DNA from 3 places in the Paenibacillus sp. FSL W7-1332 genome. Region 3 is predicted to be linked to each of the others. Evidence: riboswitches for the same ligand, from Rfam matches in the RefSeq annotation. Region 3 holds a riboswitch; each other region holds the start of a gene.
The links. A riboswitch is a leader RNA that binds a small molecule or an ion and turns the genes downstream of it on or off. The one in region 3 is predicted to bind cyclic di-GMP.

Region 1 (5,935 bases), 1.7 Mb from region 3:
TCACTTTATCTGTTTTGTTCACTTTTTTCCTTCCTTGCTCCCTACCCAAATTAGTGTGCTCCCATCCATCATTGGTGATGACTGGACGATAAACATCGATAGATCGGGTCAAATGCGGTCTCGATTTGCTCCACATCCTTGTACAGCCAGATCTTTTTAAGCATTTGCTGCGTTTCGTTTAGCGGTTCGTCTCAGTTGACGAGCATCGGACGAAGAAGATCAGGGTCCGGCAGAGCTTTTTTATCGACTTTCCCGTTAGGGGTAAGCGGCAAACTTTCCATCTGCACCACAAGTGAAGGCAGGAAATATTCAGGCAAATTCCGGGCTAAATACGCCTTGACTTCCGTTTCGGACAACACCTGTTTCGCAACAAAATACGCACATATTATCGGATTTCCACTTCCGTCTGCTTTGACGGCTACCGCGGCTTTCGAGATTGCGTTGTGTTCCAATAGCCGGGTCTCGATTTCTCCCGGTTCCACTCGATACCCTCGGATCTTTACTTGATCGTCGATTCGCCCGATCATTTCGATATTGCCATCCGGCAGCCACAGGGCCAAATCCCCCGTTCGATATAACCTTTCCCCGAGGAGCGGATGTTCCACAAACTTGGCTTCTGTCAATTCCAGCTGATTCACATACCCCCGCGCGATACCGTCTCCTCCGACGCAAAGCTCTCCTACTACTCCGAACGGCTGAAGCTTCAACTGTTTATCAAGAATATAAGCGGATGAATTGCATATTGGTCTGCCAATTGGAATGGTCGATATGAAATCACGTTCGATCGGGAAATAAGTGGAGAACGTCGTGTTTTCCGTTGGACCGTACATATTGATCATCCGCAGATCGGGGCACCTCTTCCTTACGGCATTTACGTGCTTCGGCGATAACGCTTCTCCGCCGATTAGCAAGGTGTCTAACGTACGAAAGGCGTCTGGGTCCTGTTCGGCCAGATTATGGAATTGAGCCGTAGTCAGAAACCAAGCCGTAATGCGGTGGCCGATGATGGTTTCCTTCAATTTGTAAAGGTCAAATAGGTCCGTGTCCTTCATCAAATACAAAGTAGATCCGTTCAAAAGGGATCCCCAAATTTCAAAGGTCGACGCATCGAATGTTATTGTACCGGTTTGCAAAATTCGATGCTCCTTGGAAAAGTTGAAATAATTGGTATTCTTGACCAGTCTTACGATGTTACGATGCTCAACCATTACTCCTTTCGGTGTCCCAATTGATCCGGAAGTATAGATGATATAGGCTAGACTTTGCGAGGTTGCTGCAGATATCGTATGGGGACAGCTGTCAAGGCTTAGCTGCGCGTTGTCCCAATAAATTACTTTTCCCTCAAATGCTATGTCAGGCTTCCAACTGGAAGGAGCCAGTAAAAATCCCGCTCGACTGTCCTTGAGCATATATTCGATTCTTTCGCACGGAAAATCGGCTTCGATGGGCATATAAGCGCCGCCAGCTTTCAATTTGGCTGTAAGCCCGACAATCATATTGACAGACCGATCCGCGACAATGCCAACGACGCTCTCCGGCTTAACGCCGTGATCCTGCAGTGCTTTTGCAAGCTGATTCGCGCGTTCGTTCAATTCCCGATAGGACATCTGATGGTCCTCGATCATGACCGCCGGGCGATCGGGGGTTAAACGGACCTGTTCCTCAAACAAGTAATGGACCGTTTGGCTGGAAGGATAGTCCGTCTTAGATCCGCTGAAAGCCTGAATCTGTCTCTCCTCTTCTTCCGACATCATACGTATGTCGGCAATCACCTTCTCGGGGAAATCAACTACTTCATGCACGATTCGGCTCAAGTGGCCGCTCATCTGCTCGATCGTTTCTTTTCTGTAGGAGCGGGCCGAATATTCAAGGTGTATCATGATAAATTCCTTCTTAAAAGCCGTCAAAGCAAGCTCAAACGTCCCCAGCTGATCGGATTCATAAGGAGTGGCATTGGCGTTTTGCCAAGTAAACGCCGCTTTGATGAACGGGTTGCCGCTCAAATTCTTTCGCATATTCCGATCTTCGAGTGCTTGCATCGTGGTATGCTTGACTTCTATCAGAAACTTACCTAATGGCTTATGTACAGTAGGAGAGTAACGTATAGGAAACATCTGTCTTTCCAACAGATACCCAATTACAGGATCATCCTCGCCGGTATATTTGGCAAGCAGGATCGAATAACAAGCCATAAGTGCCATATCCACAGTTATTCCGAAATTGAACGCAAGTTCATGGAGTTTTCGGGTCGTTGCAAAATCAAGGGAAAAACGAACCTGGTTTCCTTCATCGTCGGCCCATCCCCCCCTCGGCAATTCGTCAATTGATACATCACAAGTCGTTTGTTCCATGACCATCAACCTCCCGGATAATCGATTCATTAATGTCTGATTGTTAACGAACAGAAAAATCCTCTTCGCATTCTGCGATCAAGTAATGTCCCCCTTCAACCCCAAACTAGTTTTTTATAGCGAAGCCACCGTTGTTTTTTGGAACGTCAAAAAAACCCCTTTCTTCAATTCAAAATAATGAATAAAACGGAGGTTTCCCGTTGTATTCGGCAACTGGCTGGCATTGCGGTCGCAGTAGATCCCGCATTAGCCCCTATAGCTTTGCGTCGCCACCTTTCGGTGGGTTTGCTATTGTCGTACAAAAATAGTATTTAAATTGTAAACCATGATTATATTATGTATTCGATTTACAATTACTGTATCTTGTTTCCAAATGAAAATCGATAGGTCTTTTGTTCAATATTGTCTTTCAAGAATGGTTTTGATGATATTGATAACCCTCATGAAACACTAGGTCGCGATAGTTAATCTTTACTAATTTTTTCCACTCCTCGACTTCACTACACTTCACTTAACTATGTATTAAAGCTATTCTGTTCAAAAGAAAGGCTGCGATTTTCTGTAATTACTTGGATATTAGATGATGGCTGATCAAGAAAATAGTTCTATTTTTTAACTTCACTCCTATATCCATTGACCTAATTGCGACAGCAGAAATCATAAAACCCTATAACTTTTGCCTCTTGTCAAACGGGACTAAATTACCGTCTTTAACTGGTAAGGACATCTCGCTTCCGATCAGAAAACTTTCATAAGTTCAACCCACTTGGTAATTCCATCCTTCAAGTTCCCGGTCTAATGGATCACTGGATAATAAAATAAAGAGCCGTTGTCCAGGACAACGGCCTCATATTGCTATATGTCATGAACAGTTTTACAAAGGTCCGGTTATTTTCACCTTGATTTTATTGGATTCAACCGTTACCCCGTTCAATGTAATTCGAATCGACAACTCGGCTTGCCCCGGATGCTTGGCGATAATCTTTCCTTTGGGGTCGATCGCCGCCTTATCCGGACGGCTGCTCAAATACTCAATGTGAGCGCCGGATAACTCCTTAGTCGTTCTTCCTCTCTCAAGGAAGACTTCGTAGGAATAACCGACCTCATCTCCCGGGTGAAGCTGGAGCGATTCAGCCTCGAGCTGTACTTTGTCTAGCGGCATGACCAGATTCGGGTCGCTATACTTCATTAGCTCGCTGCCATATTTGAAATAGAAATTGCCAAAGTCGTCCTGCGCCAGCTTTTCCGCATTGCTCTCCAACAAGATGGACAGCGATTTGCTTGCTGTGTCAATCTTAAACATCTTGCTCGTATAAGTATGGTCAGCAACATATCCCGTATAAATGGTACCGTACACATTGCCGTCCGTTCCAATGGTCAATCGAGGATTGCTGTGTGCATAATCTGCTGTAGGAAACATATCCTCACTGTAAATAATCTCTTGGCGTTCCGTATCATAGATGAACAGAGCCCCCAGCGCCATTCCCCATATGTTACCGTCCGGGCCCCATATCAAAGAGGTTACTGCTTTTTTGCCCGGAACAGGTACCTGTTCCAGCTCTACTCGGCCTGATGCTGTATCGAAAATGGCAAGTTTCCCCTCTCCGCCGGTCATCGCGCCGGTGGCCATAAACAGCTTTCCATTTTGGTAAAGCAACGAATTGATCGAATGACCGGATATAATGTCGCGCTTCACATCAAACTTTCCGGTAACAGGATTGTAGACGGTAAGTGCCCCGCCTGTTTTGCCTGCAATTGGATAGGAACCGATGTATAACAGGTTTTCTTCCTCGACCCCGAGCATGGCTACGGGCCGGTCTTGCTCCGAACCCAACTGACCCAGCCGCAGCGGGTTATTCGGTTCTGATGGGTCCGTCCGGTTCCAAGGTTTGGCTGGATCGTATTCAAAGAGGGTCGCTCTAGGATAAACGCCGAGATACATCTTTCCGTTCAATGAACCGAACCCTTCGACTTGACCGATTTGAGGATAATGCTTGGTCTCGTTACGGGTCGGCGAGTAAATTCCCATTCCCCCGCCTGAAATGAAGCCCGAAGACAGAATCTGCCCGTCTGTGCTCTTCCCGATATTAAACAATTCCACAAACTGTGCCGGAAACGGAAGCTCCGGCGTCTCAATCAAACCGGTTTCCAGGTTGTAATAAAATGCCCTGCCGCTATTTCCGGCCAATCCGACCAAGGTCCAGCCCGGATACTTTGCCTGATCCAGCTGAACATAACCAAAAGCGACGCCTGCTCCTTTGACATCCACGCCCAGCGAGCCGTAAACCCCCGTATTCACATCATACGAATAAAGCGACCACTGCTGCCCGCCTCCCGGGAGAGTCTCATAATAGGTGTAGAACACCGTTTTGCCGTCTGGCGATATTGGTGAGAATCCCCGGGCATTATAGGCCGTATTTTTATTTACGATCCAGCTGGAGGTATCGGGATCATAGACACACATAACGGGTCCTGGATCCACGCGCACGAAAAGTTTGCCCCCTGCATACCGGAGATCATAAACCGAAGTCATGCCGTTAAATTCAGGCGGATGAAGCGCGGTGGATGTTCCGCTTGCGAGATTGTATTGATAAAGCTTGGCGACATCGGCTCCCCCCACATAGATCACTTGACGATCGGAATCGTAAGCAAGGCTGCGGATATGAGACTCTTTCGAAGAAGTCTTGAAGGATTTAAGGATTCTGGTCTGGTCGGATGCGGGATCATATTCAAACAGCGTTTGGGAATATCCCGTTCCTCCATATACTTTGCCATCTTCCCCGGCTACAAGCGTCCAGATCACGGTATCGGTAGGAACCGGTTTGCCGATCGCCCGCAATGTATCCTCTGCCGGATCATATTGAAACAACGTCCCGTTCGGCGTGCTGCCGATGTATACCTTTCCATCGGAGGCTGTCACAATCGCCCAAGCTGCCGATACGTTGCTTCCGTCAAGCGCAACCAGTGGATGAGTGGATTTCACTTCTTTCGAAGCAACATCCATTACGATGAATTGTGCCGGATCACCCTGTGCGACCGTAAACAAAGCATCCTGGCCATTCTTGTCTTTACCGAAGGCTGCAGTCATCAGGGTTAGACTCGACGATTGCGGTCCCAAATTCGTTAAGTACGGTGAGGACGCATGCGTTTGCAATGTGACGCTGTCAACGAAATACCTGCCGGTTTGATCGCCATTAAACTTGAAGGCGACTTTGACCTCTGCAGCATTTTTAGGTGCCGCAGCAGCCACTCTTAAACTCTGCCATTGGCCTGATGGTTCATCGACCAGGCCGCTCACCATGGAGACAAGCTTTCCGTCTGCATCATAAAACCTGAGGTCTGCTTTGCCGCCTTGACCTTCATCCGAGAGCACACTTGCTGTCATGATGACATTGCCGAATGGCTGGACGGCGTATGCATCGCTGACCGCTCCGGAGCCTGCATCGGGCGACAGGCGTTCCACCTGAAGACTTCGTTTCCCGTCTGCGTACACGGACTCACTTACGGTAATGGCAGCTGTGTCTTCATCGGGCTGCCAGCCCGGCAAACGTCCATTTACTTCAGAATCCTCGAAGCCGCCGTTG
Region 2 (5,935 bases), 1.8 Mb from region 3:
TTAATGCACGGGGCAAGCAAGCCGGCGGCATGATCGGGATTACGAATCGGGGGAGTATAACCGAACAGGTCTATGCCATGGGAGCCGTCATAGCAGAAGAATCCAATGCTGGCGGCATCAGCGGATACGGTTATAACAATACGGTCATTCAAAATAGTATGGCATTAAATCCATCGATTGTTACAGGTACGGCATCGAATCGAATTGTCGGCAGAGTGTTAGCTGGGGATAAGGCAACTTTAGTCAATAATTACGCCGATGAAAATATGTTTGTTAGCAGTGAGAACGTTACGGTCCCTGATCCAAACAATGAAAAAGGACAGGGGGTGGGTGCAGAAGCATTCACGAAGCCAGCTTTTTTCATGGAGACCCTTGGTTGGGACTTTGATTCGATCTGGATCTGGAATGAAGATGCCAAGCGTCCATTACTGCAAAGTAATTTGGAACAAATTAACGAAAACCATATTCCAAAGCCGAAGCTTGATCGGAATGAAGATGGGTACTACATCATTCGTTCGGTTAGTGAATTAAAGACCATTTCAGAATTTCCAAATGAAAATTATATATTGGAAAACGATCTTGATTTTGAAGGGCAGCTTTTTGATCCTTTATTTAAGGGGACGCCTTTCCTTGGCATATTTGATGGAAATAATAAATCCTTAACCAATTTCAAATCAGAAAATGGCGGCTTATTTCATCTCAATGGCGGAACGATTAAAAACATAGCCATGGTTAATGCACGCGTTACTGGCGGAAGTAATATCGGTATACTCGTTAACACGAACAACGGAACGGTAGAGAATAGTTATGTAACGGGCTCAATCGAAGGCTCCAGCACCGTGGGCGGTCTGGCGGGCTATTCCAATGGCATCGTGCGAAACAGCTATTCTACAGCAGATGTAACGGCCCAGTTGAACCAGGCTGGCGGCTTGATCGGCATTACAAACTCAGGCAGTTTAACGGAAAACGTGTATGCATCTGGAGCCGTTCGGGCGCTTAGAAGTAATGCAGGCGGAGTGACTGGCTACGGCTATAATGATACGGTTGTTAAAAACGTGATTGCTCTCAATCCTTCAGTCGTAACGCCGACGATGGCGAACCGTGTGGTGGGACGAGTGCTTGCGGGGCATACCGCAACGCTTGAGAATAATTATGCGTTTGATGGCATGATTGTGGATGTAGAAGGCGAAAGTATTGCCGCTGCTGACAACAGAAAAGGTTTAGGGCTATCCCAGCAACAGGTTGAAGATTCCAATACGTATATCCATATATTGAAATGGGATTTTGAGTCGGTTTGGATGTGGAATGATGCTTTACAGCGTCCGGTTTTGAACAGTAATCCCGAAGAGGCAAGCGAGCCTGTCGTGCCTTTAGAAAGAAATGAAGCAGGTTATTACAGAATCAAATCCATTGCTGATTTGAACGTTATGGAAAACTTCCCGGCGGAAAAGTATATGTTGGACCATGATTTGGATTACGCCGGACAACCGGCTGAATCGCTTTTTAAAGTGGTTTCGTTCATCGGTGTTTTGGATGGCGACGGGAAGAAAATAGTTAACTTTCATTCTTCGAGCGGCGGCTTATTCCATCTTAATGGCGGAGTGATTAAAAATATAGCCATGATCGATGCCAGCGTCACTGGCGGAAGCAGAATAGGCATACTCGTCAATACGAACAATGGCGAGGTAGAGAATAGTCTCTCAACCGGCTCCATTACAGGCTCCAGCACAGTGGGGGGGCTAGTAGGCTATTCCAATGGCATCGTAAGAAACAGCTATTCAACCGCGGATGTAACCGCTCAGGTAAGTCAGGCCGGCGGCCTAATCGGAATTACGAACTCGGGCAGCCTAACAGAAAACGTGTATGCGTCTGGAACCGTTCGAGCGATGACGAGCAATGCGGGCGGAGTGACTGGATACGGATACAATGATACGGTCGTCAGAAATGTCATTGCCTTGGGCCCTTCGGTTACGGCGCCAACGATGGCAAACCGGGTGATGGGACGAGTTCTTGCGGGGCACACCGCTACGCTCGAAAATAATTATGCATTTGACGGCATGATAGTGAATAAAGAAGGTGTCGCTGAAGGAGCTTTGACAAACCTTAAAGGATTAGGCCTATCTGAAAGTGAAATAGAGACTCCATCCACCTATACAGATAGGCTAGGGTGGGACTTTAACGCGATTTGGAGATGGGACGATATGGCTAAACGACCTCTTTTACAATCGGTATCAGCAGGCGACAATGACGAACCGGTTACACTGACTGAGATTGAGCTCGAGGGGCCGGTTGTACTGGTCGTTGGAGAGAATGCCCAAACGGTGACTACCGCAGTGTACAGCGATGGAAGCCGTGAAAAGGTGGAGGCAAACGTCATCTATACAAGCAGTGATCCAACTATAGCGGAGATCAGCGCTAGCGGTGTAGTGACGGCGAAGTCGGAAGGAACCGTACTCATCACGGCAGAGTATGAGGGCTTGACTTCATTCTATGAGCTAACCTTGACTCAGAAGCAAATCGATATGGAGGGGGTCACCCAAGGCGTGGATGCAGAAGCCGCGCTTCCGTTCACATCTTCGGTCTTTGTCGGAACGGGGGAGCGGTGGATCACGACCACCTTCCTAACATTTATGGCGGTGAAGCTATGAGACTGCTTAAGCGGAACGACATTTATTATGCCGGGAAAGGTAAATAAAAGACCCGATTAAAGGAACCCCAGGTATTGGGCAGTTTAATGAAATGAGTCCGGTAATTATGCCGGGCTCATTTTCTTTATATGTCTGGTTCCGGTTCCAACTTCGTATTTTTTCGCTGATAGACCTCGTTATGAAGCGCAGGATCAAAACAGCAGTTGACATTTAAAGAAATTTTATCGGAATAGCAAACCCTTTTATATCACTGAAAAGGGTAATCTACTGGCATTACAACTTTGTTTTGTTAGTATTCATCTTTCAAGTCCCTGGCTTGTATAGTTTTTGTATAGAAGTGAATGATACAATTCGCGATGGTAGAGAACCCCCAGGTGAAGAGACTTTTTGCATACTTAAGACTCTATCTATAACAAGCTTATTATTCAGGATATGTTCAGATTTGCCACATATAATGTCAAAAGAAGCTACCAAAGCACTATATTAGACATAATTTGATAAAATACAACAAACATAAGACCTGAGCACCTTGTATTTTTATGAAAAAAGAATCAAAATTTAAGTAGTTTTTCTACCAAGTATTACATATAAAGCTCGTACGATAAGAGCAAACCTGTTGAAAAGCGGGGACGCAAAGCTATAGGGGCTAATGGTGCTATTGACCTATGCCAGCCAGTTGCCGAATACGATGGAAACCTCCGTCTATTGGCATTTGCTTTTTGGATGGAGGTTTTTAGTTATTCTATTGAAGGAGTCGAGTGCTGTGAAATAGCCGTAAGTCTATCGGTTTTTCTGAGTCGAATACGCAGCTCTTAAGACCCTGACATAGCAGTTGAAAAAGTAGTGAAAAAGAGGTGGAAATGGGCCGTCACTACGGTGAAAATGGAAAACTTCACACCAAGAAAGGAATGGATCTAAATGCTAAGCAACAACATTAATTTGCGGAAAATTGGAGTTATGTTTCTGATTTTTACCCTTGTCTTCACGGGCCTTGGGGTAAGCTCAGGAATGCCAGTCATTTATGCTGCTTCTTCGGAAGTTTATGTATCTAGCGGAGGCGATGATACCACAGGTGATGGATCCCAAAATAATCCTTATGCTACTTTGTACAAAGCCTATCAAGAGGTTCCTGACGGGGGAACGATATATGTCCTGAACAATATCGATTTGTCAATCAATGCTGACAAGAAGTATCTTCATCTTCACCAAAACAAGAGTGTTACGATTTCGACAGACCCTAATGCAGTAAATGCCGCTGTCATTCAGCGCGGCTCGGCAAAGGGTGCTGCAAGCGGTGAGCCGGGAGGAGATAGAGACACCCTTATTCATCTTGAGCAGGGCCAGCTTACACTAAGAAATATTATCATTGACGCCAGCTTCGGTGGAGGTACTTTCCAAGGCAGAATTATGAATGTCTATGGGGGGAGACTGATCATTGAAGAGGGTGCTATTTTACGTAACAGTCCTTCCGATTTTGGAGGGAGCGCAATCTATTTCGAAGGTAAAGGCACAACTAGAGCGGTTATAGAAATGAAAGGTGGAGAAATCACAAGTAATAAACATACGACTTCAGGCTCGAGTGCGGTCTTAATTGTTAAAAATGCAGAGTTCATTATGACCGGAGGTAAAATCACTGACAATAGGGGCGGAGGGGTTGAGCTCTCGTCGAGCAACGATAATCGATTCGTTCTTTCCGGTACAGCACACATCTCGGGGAATACAGGATCGAGCCCACAAACTGAGCGAAACCTTGTTTTGCTAGGCAATATGTTCCTTGCTCTAGACAATAATTTTACCGGAGAAGCAGGTATTACAGCCCATAATCGCATGACTGTGGGAAGTAAGTTTGGAGTGGCAGCCGGAGCCGGTTTGACGGGGTTGGAGAACCTTTTTTCCGATAACGGTCATCTTCTTGCAAGTTATGGTGTAGGCAATAATGATTTGGTATGGAAATCATTTAAGAACGAATTAAGCCAACCAAGTACCAATGGCGAGAAAACAGGGACGAATCCGACATTGAGCGGTGTAACAGAACCTTTTGCGAAAGTAACGATTAAGATCGTTAGTGCAGCAGACCCGACATTTATCATCACTGAGGAGAGGACTGCTGACGCGAACGGAAACTGGGAGTTCCCAGTTGACAAAGCCCTGAATACAGGTGCATATACGGTCAATGTTACAGCTAGTATAAATAACAATCAGTCGGAAACTGTGACTAGACAATTTGAAGTAGTAGACAAAACGGCACTGCAAGGGAAGTACGATGAAATTACAGCCGAAAACCTGGTAGAGGCTAAGTATACCGAAGCAAGCTGGAAAGCACTTAACGATGCCATGACGAAGGCAAAAGAAGTGCTGGAGAATCCAGCAGCAACGCAAGCTGAAGTCGATGCTGCGCTGACGGCGCTTGAGAAAGCTCGACAAGATCTAACTGAAAAAACAGTAGATAAAACGGCACTGCAAGGGAAGTACGACGAGATTATAGCCGAGAACTTAATCGAAACCGAGTATACTGAAGCAAGCTGGAAAGCCCTTAACGATGCCATGACGAAGGCAAAAGAAGTGCTGGACAATCCGGCAGCAACGCAAGACGAAGTCGACGCAGCGCTGACGGCGCTTGAGAAAGCTCGACAAGATCTAACTGAAAAAACAGTAGATAAAACGGCACTACAAGGGAAGTACGATGAAATTACAGCCGAAAACCTGGTAGAGGCTAAGTATACTGAAGCAAGCTGGAAAGCCCTTAACGATGCCATGACGAAGGCAAAAGAAGTGCTGGAGAATCCAGCAGCAACGCAAGCTGAAGTCGATGCTGCGCTGACGGCGCTTGAGAAAGCTCGACAAGATCTAACTGAAAAAACAGTAGATAAAACGGCACTGCAAGGGAAGTACGACGAGATTACAGCCGAGAACTTAATCGAAACCGAGTATACTGAAGCAAGCTGGAAAGCACTTAACGATGCCATGACGAAGGCAAAAGAAGTGCTGGAGAATCCAGCAGCAACGCAAGCTGAAGTCGATGCTGCGCTGACGGCGCTTGAGAAAGCTCGACAAGATCTAACTGAAAAAACAGTAGACAAAACGGCACTGCAAGGGAAGTACGACGAGATTACAGCCGAGAACTTAATCGAAACCGAGTATACCGAAGCAAGCTGGAAAGCACTTAACGATGCCATGACGAAGGCAAAAGAAGTGCTGGACAATCCGGCAGCAACGCAAGACGAAGTCGACGCAGCGCTGACGGCGCTTGAGAAAGCTCGACAAGATCTAACTGAAAAAACAGTAGA
Region 3 (5,935 bases):
CCATTGCCCCCAATCTGTGAAAAAGCGCAAAACAGCTTCGTGATAATCCATCCGAGCCACCAACAAAGACAATGTCCGCAGCGCCGCTTTGTATTAATTCACTGCCCTGCCCAATGGCATAATTTCCGGCAGCACATGCTGTAGGGATTGTAATAGATGGCCCTTCCGCCCCTAAATGCTTTGAGACACTGCCGGATATATATGAATCCGGGTATGCGAAGATCGACGGCGGTATAGTATTCGGGTTATTACTGATTCTAATATCGTGATCATCTTCAACGATGGATTGGTTTCCCATCGTAGTTCCTATGCACACACCAACTCTTGTTTTATCCGCAAATGACGTAATATTGGCATCATCTTTAGCCATTTGAGCTGCAGCAACTGCTAGCTGAGAAGTTCTGGCTAATTTACTTGCATGGGTATTGGCCAGGAATTGAACGGGATTAAAGTCCTTAATTTCTCCTCCGCGAGTAACCGTGAATTTATTTACATTGAAAGCTGTAATTTCTGATATTCCATTTTGTCCCTGACAAAGCTTGTCCCAAAAATCCCGAACTCCCGCACCTATAGGTGATATTACACCTAGCCCAGTTACTACAACTCTGTTAGCCATTATAAATCCCCCACAAATTATGATTTTGAATCTAATTTTTCACTAACCATCTTGATGACATCATTCAGGGTCTCCATCTCTTTGATATGCTTTGCCGGTATAACGACTTTGAGTTTCTTCTCTATTTCATACACAATTTCCAGGGCCACCATGGAATCGACACCCAGATCCTCTACAAAATTGTCATCATCTGCGAATTCATCGATTTCAATAACGTCTGCGACCAGCTTTGTCAATTCATCTCTCAGTTCTTTTGTTTCCATTTTTAATTCCCTCCAGGTATAAAATTCATTTAAAATACTTATGCATTCCAACCACCATCTACATTTAATACCGAACCTGTTATATATGAAGACTGTTCTGATAATAGAAAGCATATTGCATTTGCAACTTCTTCCGGATCTCCGAGCCTTCCCAGAGGAATAGATTTCTCTTTGGAAAGCCTCATTTTTTCACTTATGGATTGATACATATCTGTATTGATATAACCAGGTGCAACTGCATTAACCCTGATGTTAAATCTCGCTATTTCAAGTGCGAGTGACCGAACCAATGCGATTTGACCAGCCTTTGAAGCGGAATAGTTAGCTTGTCCAGGCACTCCAATCAAACCATTTACTGAACTAACACAAACGATTGAACCTGAACGTTGTCGAATAAACTTAAATGATGCTGCTTTTAAATAATTGAAAGTCCCCGTTAGATTAGTAGAAATCACTTCACTCCAGCTCTCTTCATCCATCATCACCAAATTACTATCCCTAGTGATTCCAGCATTAACTACCAAACCATCCAGTTGAGAATTATCTTTACAGACCGTTTCTAGTACTTCGGAAGCGACTAAAGGATCGGTTGAATCCGCTTGAATACAGGTTATTTTCCCGATTCCTTTATCCACCACGTAATTACACAATTCCATTGCAGCAGCTTCATTTTCTTTATACGTAAAAGTAACATTAGCTCCCTGCTCGGCCAGTTTTATTACTGTTGCTCTTCCTATACCTCTCGAACCGCCTGTTACTAAAAAATTCTTTCCGGTTAAAATTCTAATCCCCCCATCCACTTTCAATGTTCCGCCAAATAGTCATAAATGACATCCGGCGCGGATAACCCCAAATCAGTAACAATATGCGAAGCTGATACAACCTCAAGCACGGGGAGATCTGCCAGTGGGGCCAACGCATGGGCAAACAATTGCAGCCGGGCTGGGGCCGTCCAGGCACCATGAATGGTCAGATTTTTGATCTGAGTACGCATCAGTTGGCATACCTTCTGAGTTCCATCATAGTTCGGCACAATTTTGAGCATAAATGTCGGTTGGCAAATCTCTTGGCGGGCCTGCTCCGGGTCGAGAGCCTGATGTTTATATCCCATCGTTGCGGTGGCTACACGTAAAGACCCGTAGTCCAGCGTACCGACTAATGTGTCCGAATCAATATACAGTTTTGGAGAGCCCAGTTTTTTCGGATATGCGCTGATCTCACGTCCGGCCGCGATCGCAGGAAGACTGTCCACATACATCGCGTGCTGGTATTCACCCTTCTCCCCATTAAAGCTCACCGGTATCAGCTGGCCAGATTCTGTATAGGCCCCCAAACCGGTAACATCCGGCATGTACATGAGCTCAAATTTGACTAAAGGCTCATCAATTTCAAGCGGCTCAGGGACTACACGTCTCAAGGCTTCCGTGTCGGTACGATATAGAATGTTCAGGTATTCCCGGTTACGAAAATGATAAGGTCCAACAGGATAAGCAGGAGCTCCCAATGGAGTCGACATTTGCTTGCGTACCTCATGCAGTTTCAATAGTTCCATCCCTTTCCTTTTGAAAGAATTCACTTCTCCCGCCTTCTCAATTTCCATAAAAACAACAACCTCGTATTTTTCCACAAAAATATCAATATGATGAATATCTTCTTCTGGTATAGCTTCGGTTAACTCTTGCATTTGCTCCTTGGTACGGTAAGTGATCCACCAATCCAACGCTGCCTCCATATAAGCAATAGAGGGGGTATCAGGAAGCCAATTGGCTATTAACAATCGACCTCCGGGATTGAGCAAATTAAATAATTCGTTAACTAATTTTTTGGCAACTCCGTTGGGCAGATAATCAAATACACCAACACTGTATATAAAATCAAATCCAGGAAGAGGCACTTCATTTTCAATGATGTCAACTATGGAGGCAGGAATCGTTTCGCCAAAGTCTTTTATGATTTCCGCTGCAACCGAAAGGGCCTCCTGATCTTGATCAATAGCAACAAATTTCCCAATGCGTTTATTCTTAACCGCGACACTTTCCAATACTTCTCTCAAATGGCCGCTAGGAAAAGAGAGAATATAAGGGTTCGCAACTCGTTCTGCTGTTTCGTCAATCTTGCTGGAAAATATACGTTTTCTTTCGCGAACAGCATCATTTGCATAACTTATACGATTAAGCTCGTAGTTGAGAAGCTCGGAAATTTCTGCTTGTCTGCCCTCGTAAGGTGGCGGTGCTGTTTTGTCGAAGTCATAGATGGAATCCATCATTACGGGATCACCAGCATAACCGCGCGGTTTGTCAAATGCTCGACGAGAAAACGGTTCTTGTAAGAAAAAATAGCTTACTGCATGTTGACGATATTGGGCAATAAACTGCTTCCAATCTTTTTTTGAAGAATGTCTGCGTATGCTGTCTAATCCATGATAAAGGGCATTAAATGCTTCAGAGAAAAGACCTTGATTAATCTTCGTCTCAACATCATCAAGTAAATGTTTTTTGTTAGTTTTGTCCATACTCTAGATTTTCCTCCCAAGAAGACATCCCTACAGGCATAAATATGTAGAATAGGTTGCTGACGATATTTGGTGAGATAGTTTGCCTCTAATCTTCTGAAGACTACAATTAGACATTTTTATATTTTTTCACCACCTTTAGCAATATCACTCAAAACACAAAAACCCCCCGCCATGATTAAATAGACTGGGGTCCCGTCGTATTCGGCAACTGGCTGGCATAGTGTTTATATCCACCTTAGTCCCCGTAGCTTTACGTCGCCACCTTTCGATGGGTTTGCTATTGTCGTACGAAGTATGAAATTGTCAAAATGTTCATTAATCCTTCAACGACAACTTACTTTAAAGTATAAAATTCGACTTAAACAAAAAAAATACCCAAAATTGGGTAGTTTATACTTATGTATTTTAATTTAAATTTTAAGTAAATTTCCTAAGGAATGCTCCTTTATGATTAACGCTCGTCTTTGCGTATATCTTTTTAATAAAAGTACGGACCGTGCTTTGACTAATCCCATAAATGCCCGCAATTTCAGGTACGTTTTTATTTTCCAGCCATCCATAAGCTATCTCTTTCTCACGATTTGTTAATTCATATTGGTCAAAGTGAGAATAAGTCAGCTCTTTTTGTAGAATGGGGTCCTTTTGAGGCAGTTTTTCTTCAATATTTTTAGCCAGGTGTTCAATGAGTGGTATGGCAAATGTAACCTCGTGTAAATAATGAAAACTCAGGCCAAGGTAGCCTATAATCACATTTTTTATTCGAATTGGCGTACATACACATGACAGCTCGGCAAACAATTGGTTGGTGTGCCGGGTACCAATTACGACAGAAACCGATTAATTTTCCATCGATAAAGAAATGGCATTGACCCCTGCGGTTTTCATCGCAAATGATGTGCCTTTTTTTATATTATTTCTTTCAAAATATCCTTTTAACAAATCCGTGCCGCAATAATCGATAACGGCACCATCCGTATCTGTTATAACAAATAAATAAGGTATGGACAGCAAATCGTTCATATTCCTGGTTTCCTCTTGCAGCAAATATAAAATTTCTTTCCGTTCAATCAACCTTCCTTTTATTTCAGACATACTGAGGATATTAGGAAAATGATCGTTTGCTTCCAGCAGTGTTCTACGGCCCATTATTTTCCCTTCTTCCTTTTAAGAATAAGTGATTAATAATGAAATCGATCTTCTAGTCATCTCCGCTTCTGAATTCGGTAGCTTATAAGCGAAAATAAACAATAAAAAACCACCATCCATTAAGATAACCATAGCAAAATAGGACGGAGGCTTCCGTCGTATTCGGCAACTGGCTGGCATCGCGGTCTTAGGCAGATCCGCATTAGCCCCTATAGCTTTGCGTCGCCACTTTTCAGTGGGTTTGCTATTATCGTACGAAACGATTCGATTGTGTGCCGAAAATTATATCTACGATTCACCTGCCTTTCAATATATTTAAAGTCCCTTTTCAGGTAGATAAGACTGTTAAGACTAGTACAGGTCCCCCTTTCATAAAATTTAATAAACAACACAAATAGCCTCCATCAGCTTAAAGACATAGGTGGAAAAACTAGTAAGAAGAGACGGAGGCTTCCGTCGTATTCGGCAGCTGGCTGGCATCACGGTCTTAAGCAGATCCACATTAGCCCCTGTAGCTTTGCGTCGCCGCTTTTCAGCGGGTTTGCTATTGTCGTACGAAGAGTATGAATTTGTCGAATATCCAAACATGTTATGACTTATTCAAACTATAACTTACATTGTTTTTCATTTAATATAGGTCGTACGACCCAAATTCCCATATTTTTGTTAGATTTGTAAATCACTCTTACACGTATACAGAATCACTTTTTGCGCCAAGCGGGTTGATAGACCGATTTCGGGGGAGGGAACTGGTGAATCCAGTTAATGATCCGGGTCGATATCCACTGGCATACAACTGCAAGGATAATAATTTTCCAATCGATCACATAGGCAGCGAAAGCGAATATGATTCCATTCATCCAGAACAATGAGGTGCCCGGGTTGATTCTTTTATACTTATAAATGGCTAAGGCAACATAACCGATTCCCCCATTCGATACCCTCTGCTTTATGAGGATGGCGACACCTGTTCCGAGAATAACCGAGCCGAATAGAAGATCGATCCATACGTTGCCGAACGGGGGTTCTAGGAACACCTCGAAGAAATTAACGGAAACGGACGTCACTGTTATAACAAATATGGTCCCGAAGGCACTGACTCCATCAAGATAAGGGACTGTAAAGGCAAGGAAAATAAAATTAGCCAGCCACAGTCCGAGACTCATCGGGATCTCAAACGCATGGTTCAGAAGCACCGCGATCCCTGCTCCTCCTCCCGAAGGAATGGCGTGAGGAAACAAGAACATGGCCATGGCAAAACCTTGAATGATGGAGCCGGCGGTAATGTAGAAAAGTTTCTTGGAAGCATGACGATAGAAAAAGGGGCTCTTCCGCCCGGGTAGGATCTGTAAGTTCACACGGAATCATCCTTCATCGATTAGAGTAACAAGCTAG

Region 1: another riboswitch for cyclic di-GMP. It lies ahead of MKX98_RS17520 (amino acid adenylation domain-containing protein); the one in region 3 lies ahead of MKX98_RS25375 (hypothetical protein).
Region 2: another riboswitch for cyclic di-GMP. It lies ahead of MKX98_RS33570 (S-layer homology domain-containing protein); the one in region 3 lies ahead of MKX98_RS25375 (hypothetical protein).

What each region holds. Positions count from the first base shown of each region.
Region 1 is NZ_CP150209.1:3,930,977-3,936,911, forward strand. It holds gene MKX98_RS17520 (amino acid adenylation domain-containing protein) at 192-2,351, opposite strand; cyclic di-GMP riboswitch class I at 2,557-2,651, opposite strand; gene MKX98_RS17525 (hypothetical protein) at 3,226-5,935, opposite strand, start outside.
Region 2 is NZ_CP150209.1:7,406,703-7,412,637, reverse strand. It holds gene MKX98_RS33575 (CehA/McbA family metallohydrolase) at 1-2,648, shown strand, start outside; cyclic di-GMP riboswitch class I at 3,245-3,332, shown strand; gene MKX98_RS33570 (S-layer homology domain-containing protein) at 3,567-5,935, shown strand, end outside.
Region 3 is NZ_CP150209.1:5,626,701-5,632,635, forward strand. It holds gene MKX98_RS25345 (beta-ketoacyl-[acyl-carrier-protein] synthase family protein) at 1-616, opposite strand, end outside; gene MKX98_RS25350 (acyl carrier protein) at 634-879, opposite strand; gene fabG (3-oxoacyl-ACP reductase FabG) at 918-1,679, opposite strand; gene MKX98_RS25360 (acetoacetate decarboxylase) at 1,682-2,431, opposite strand; partial or broken gene MKX98_RS25365 (class I SAM-dependent methyltransferase) at 2,708-3,391, opposite strand; cyclic di-GMP riboswitch class I at 3,595-3,683, opposite strand; gene MKX98_RS25370 (LuxR C-terminal-related transcriptional regulator) at 3,812-4,144, opposite strand; gene MKX98_RS25375 (hypothetical protein) at 4,232-4,540, opposite strand; cyclic di-GMP riboswitch class I at 4,702-4,796, opposite strand; cyclic di-GMP riboswitch class I at 5,002-5,096, opposite strand; gene MKX98_RS25380 (YitT family protein) at 5,242-5,826, opposite strand.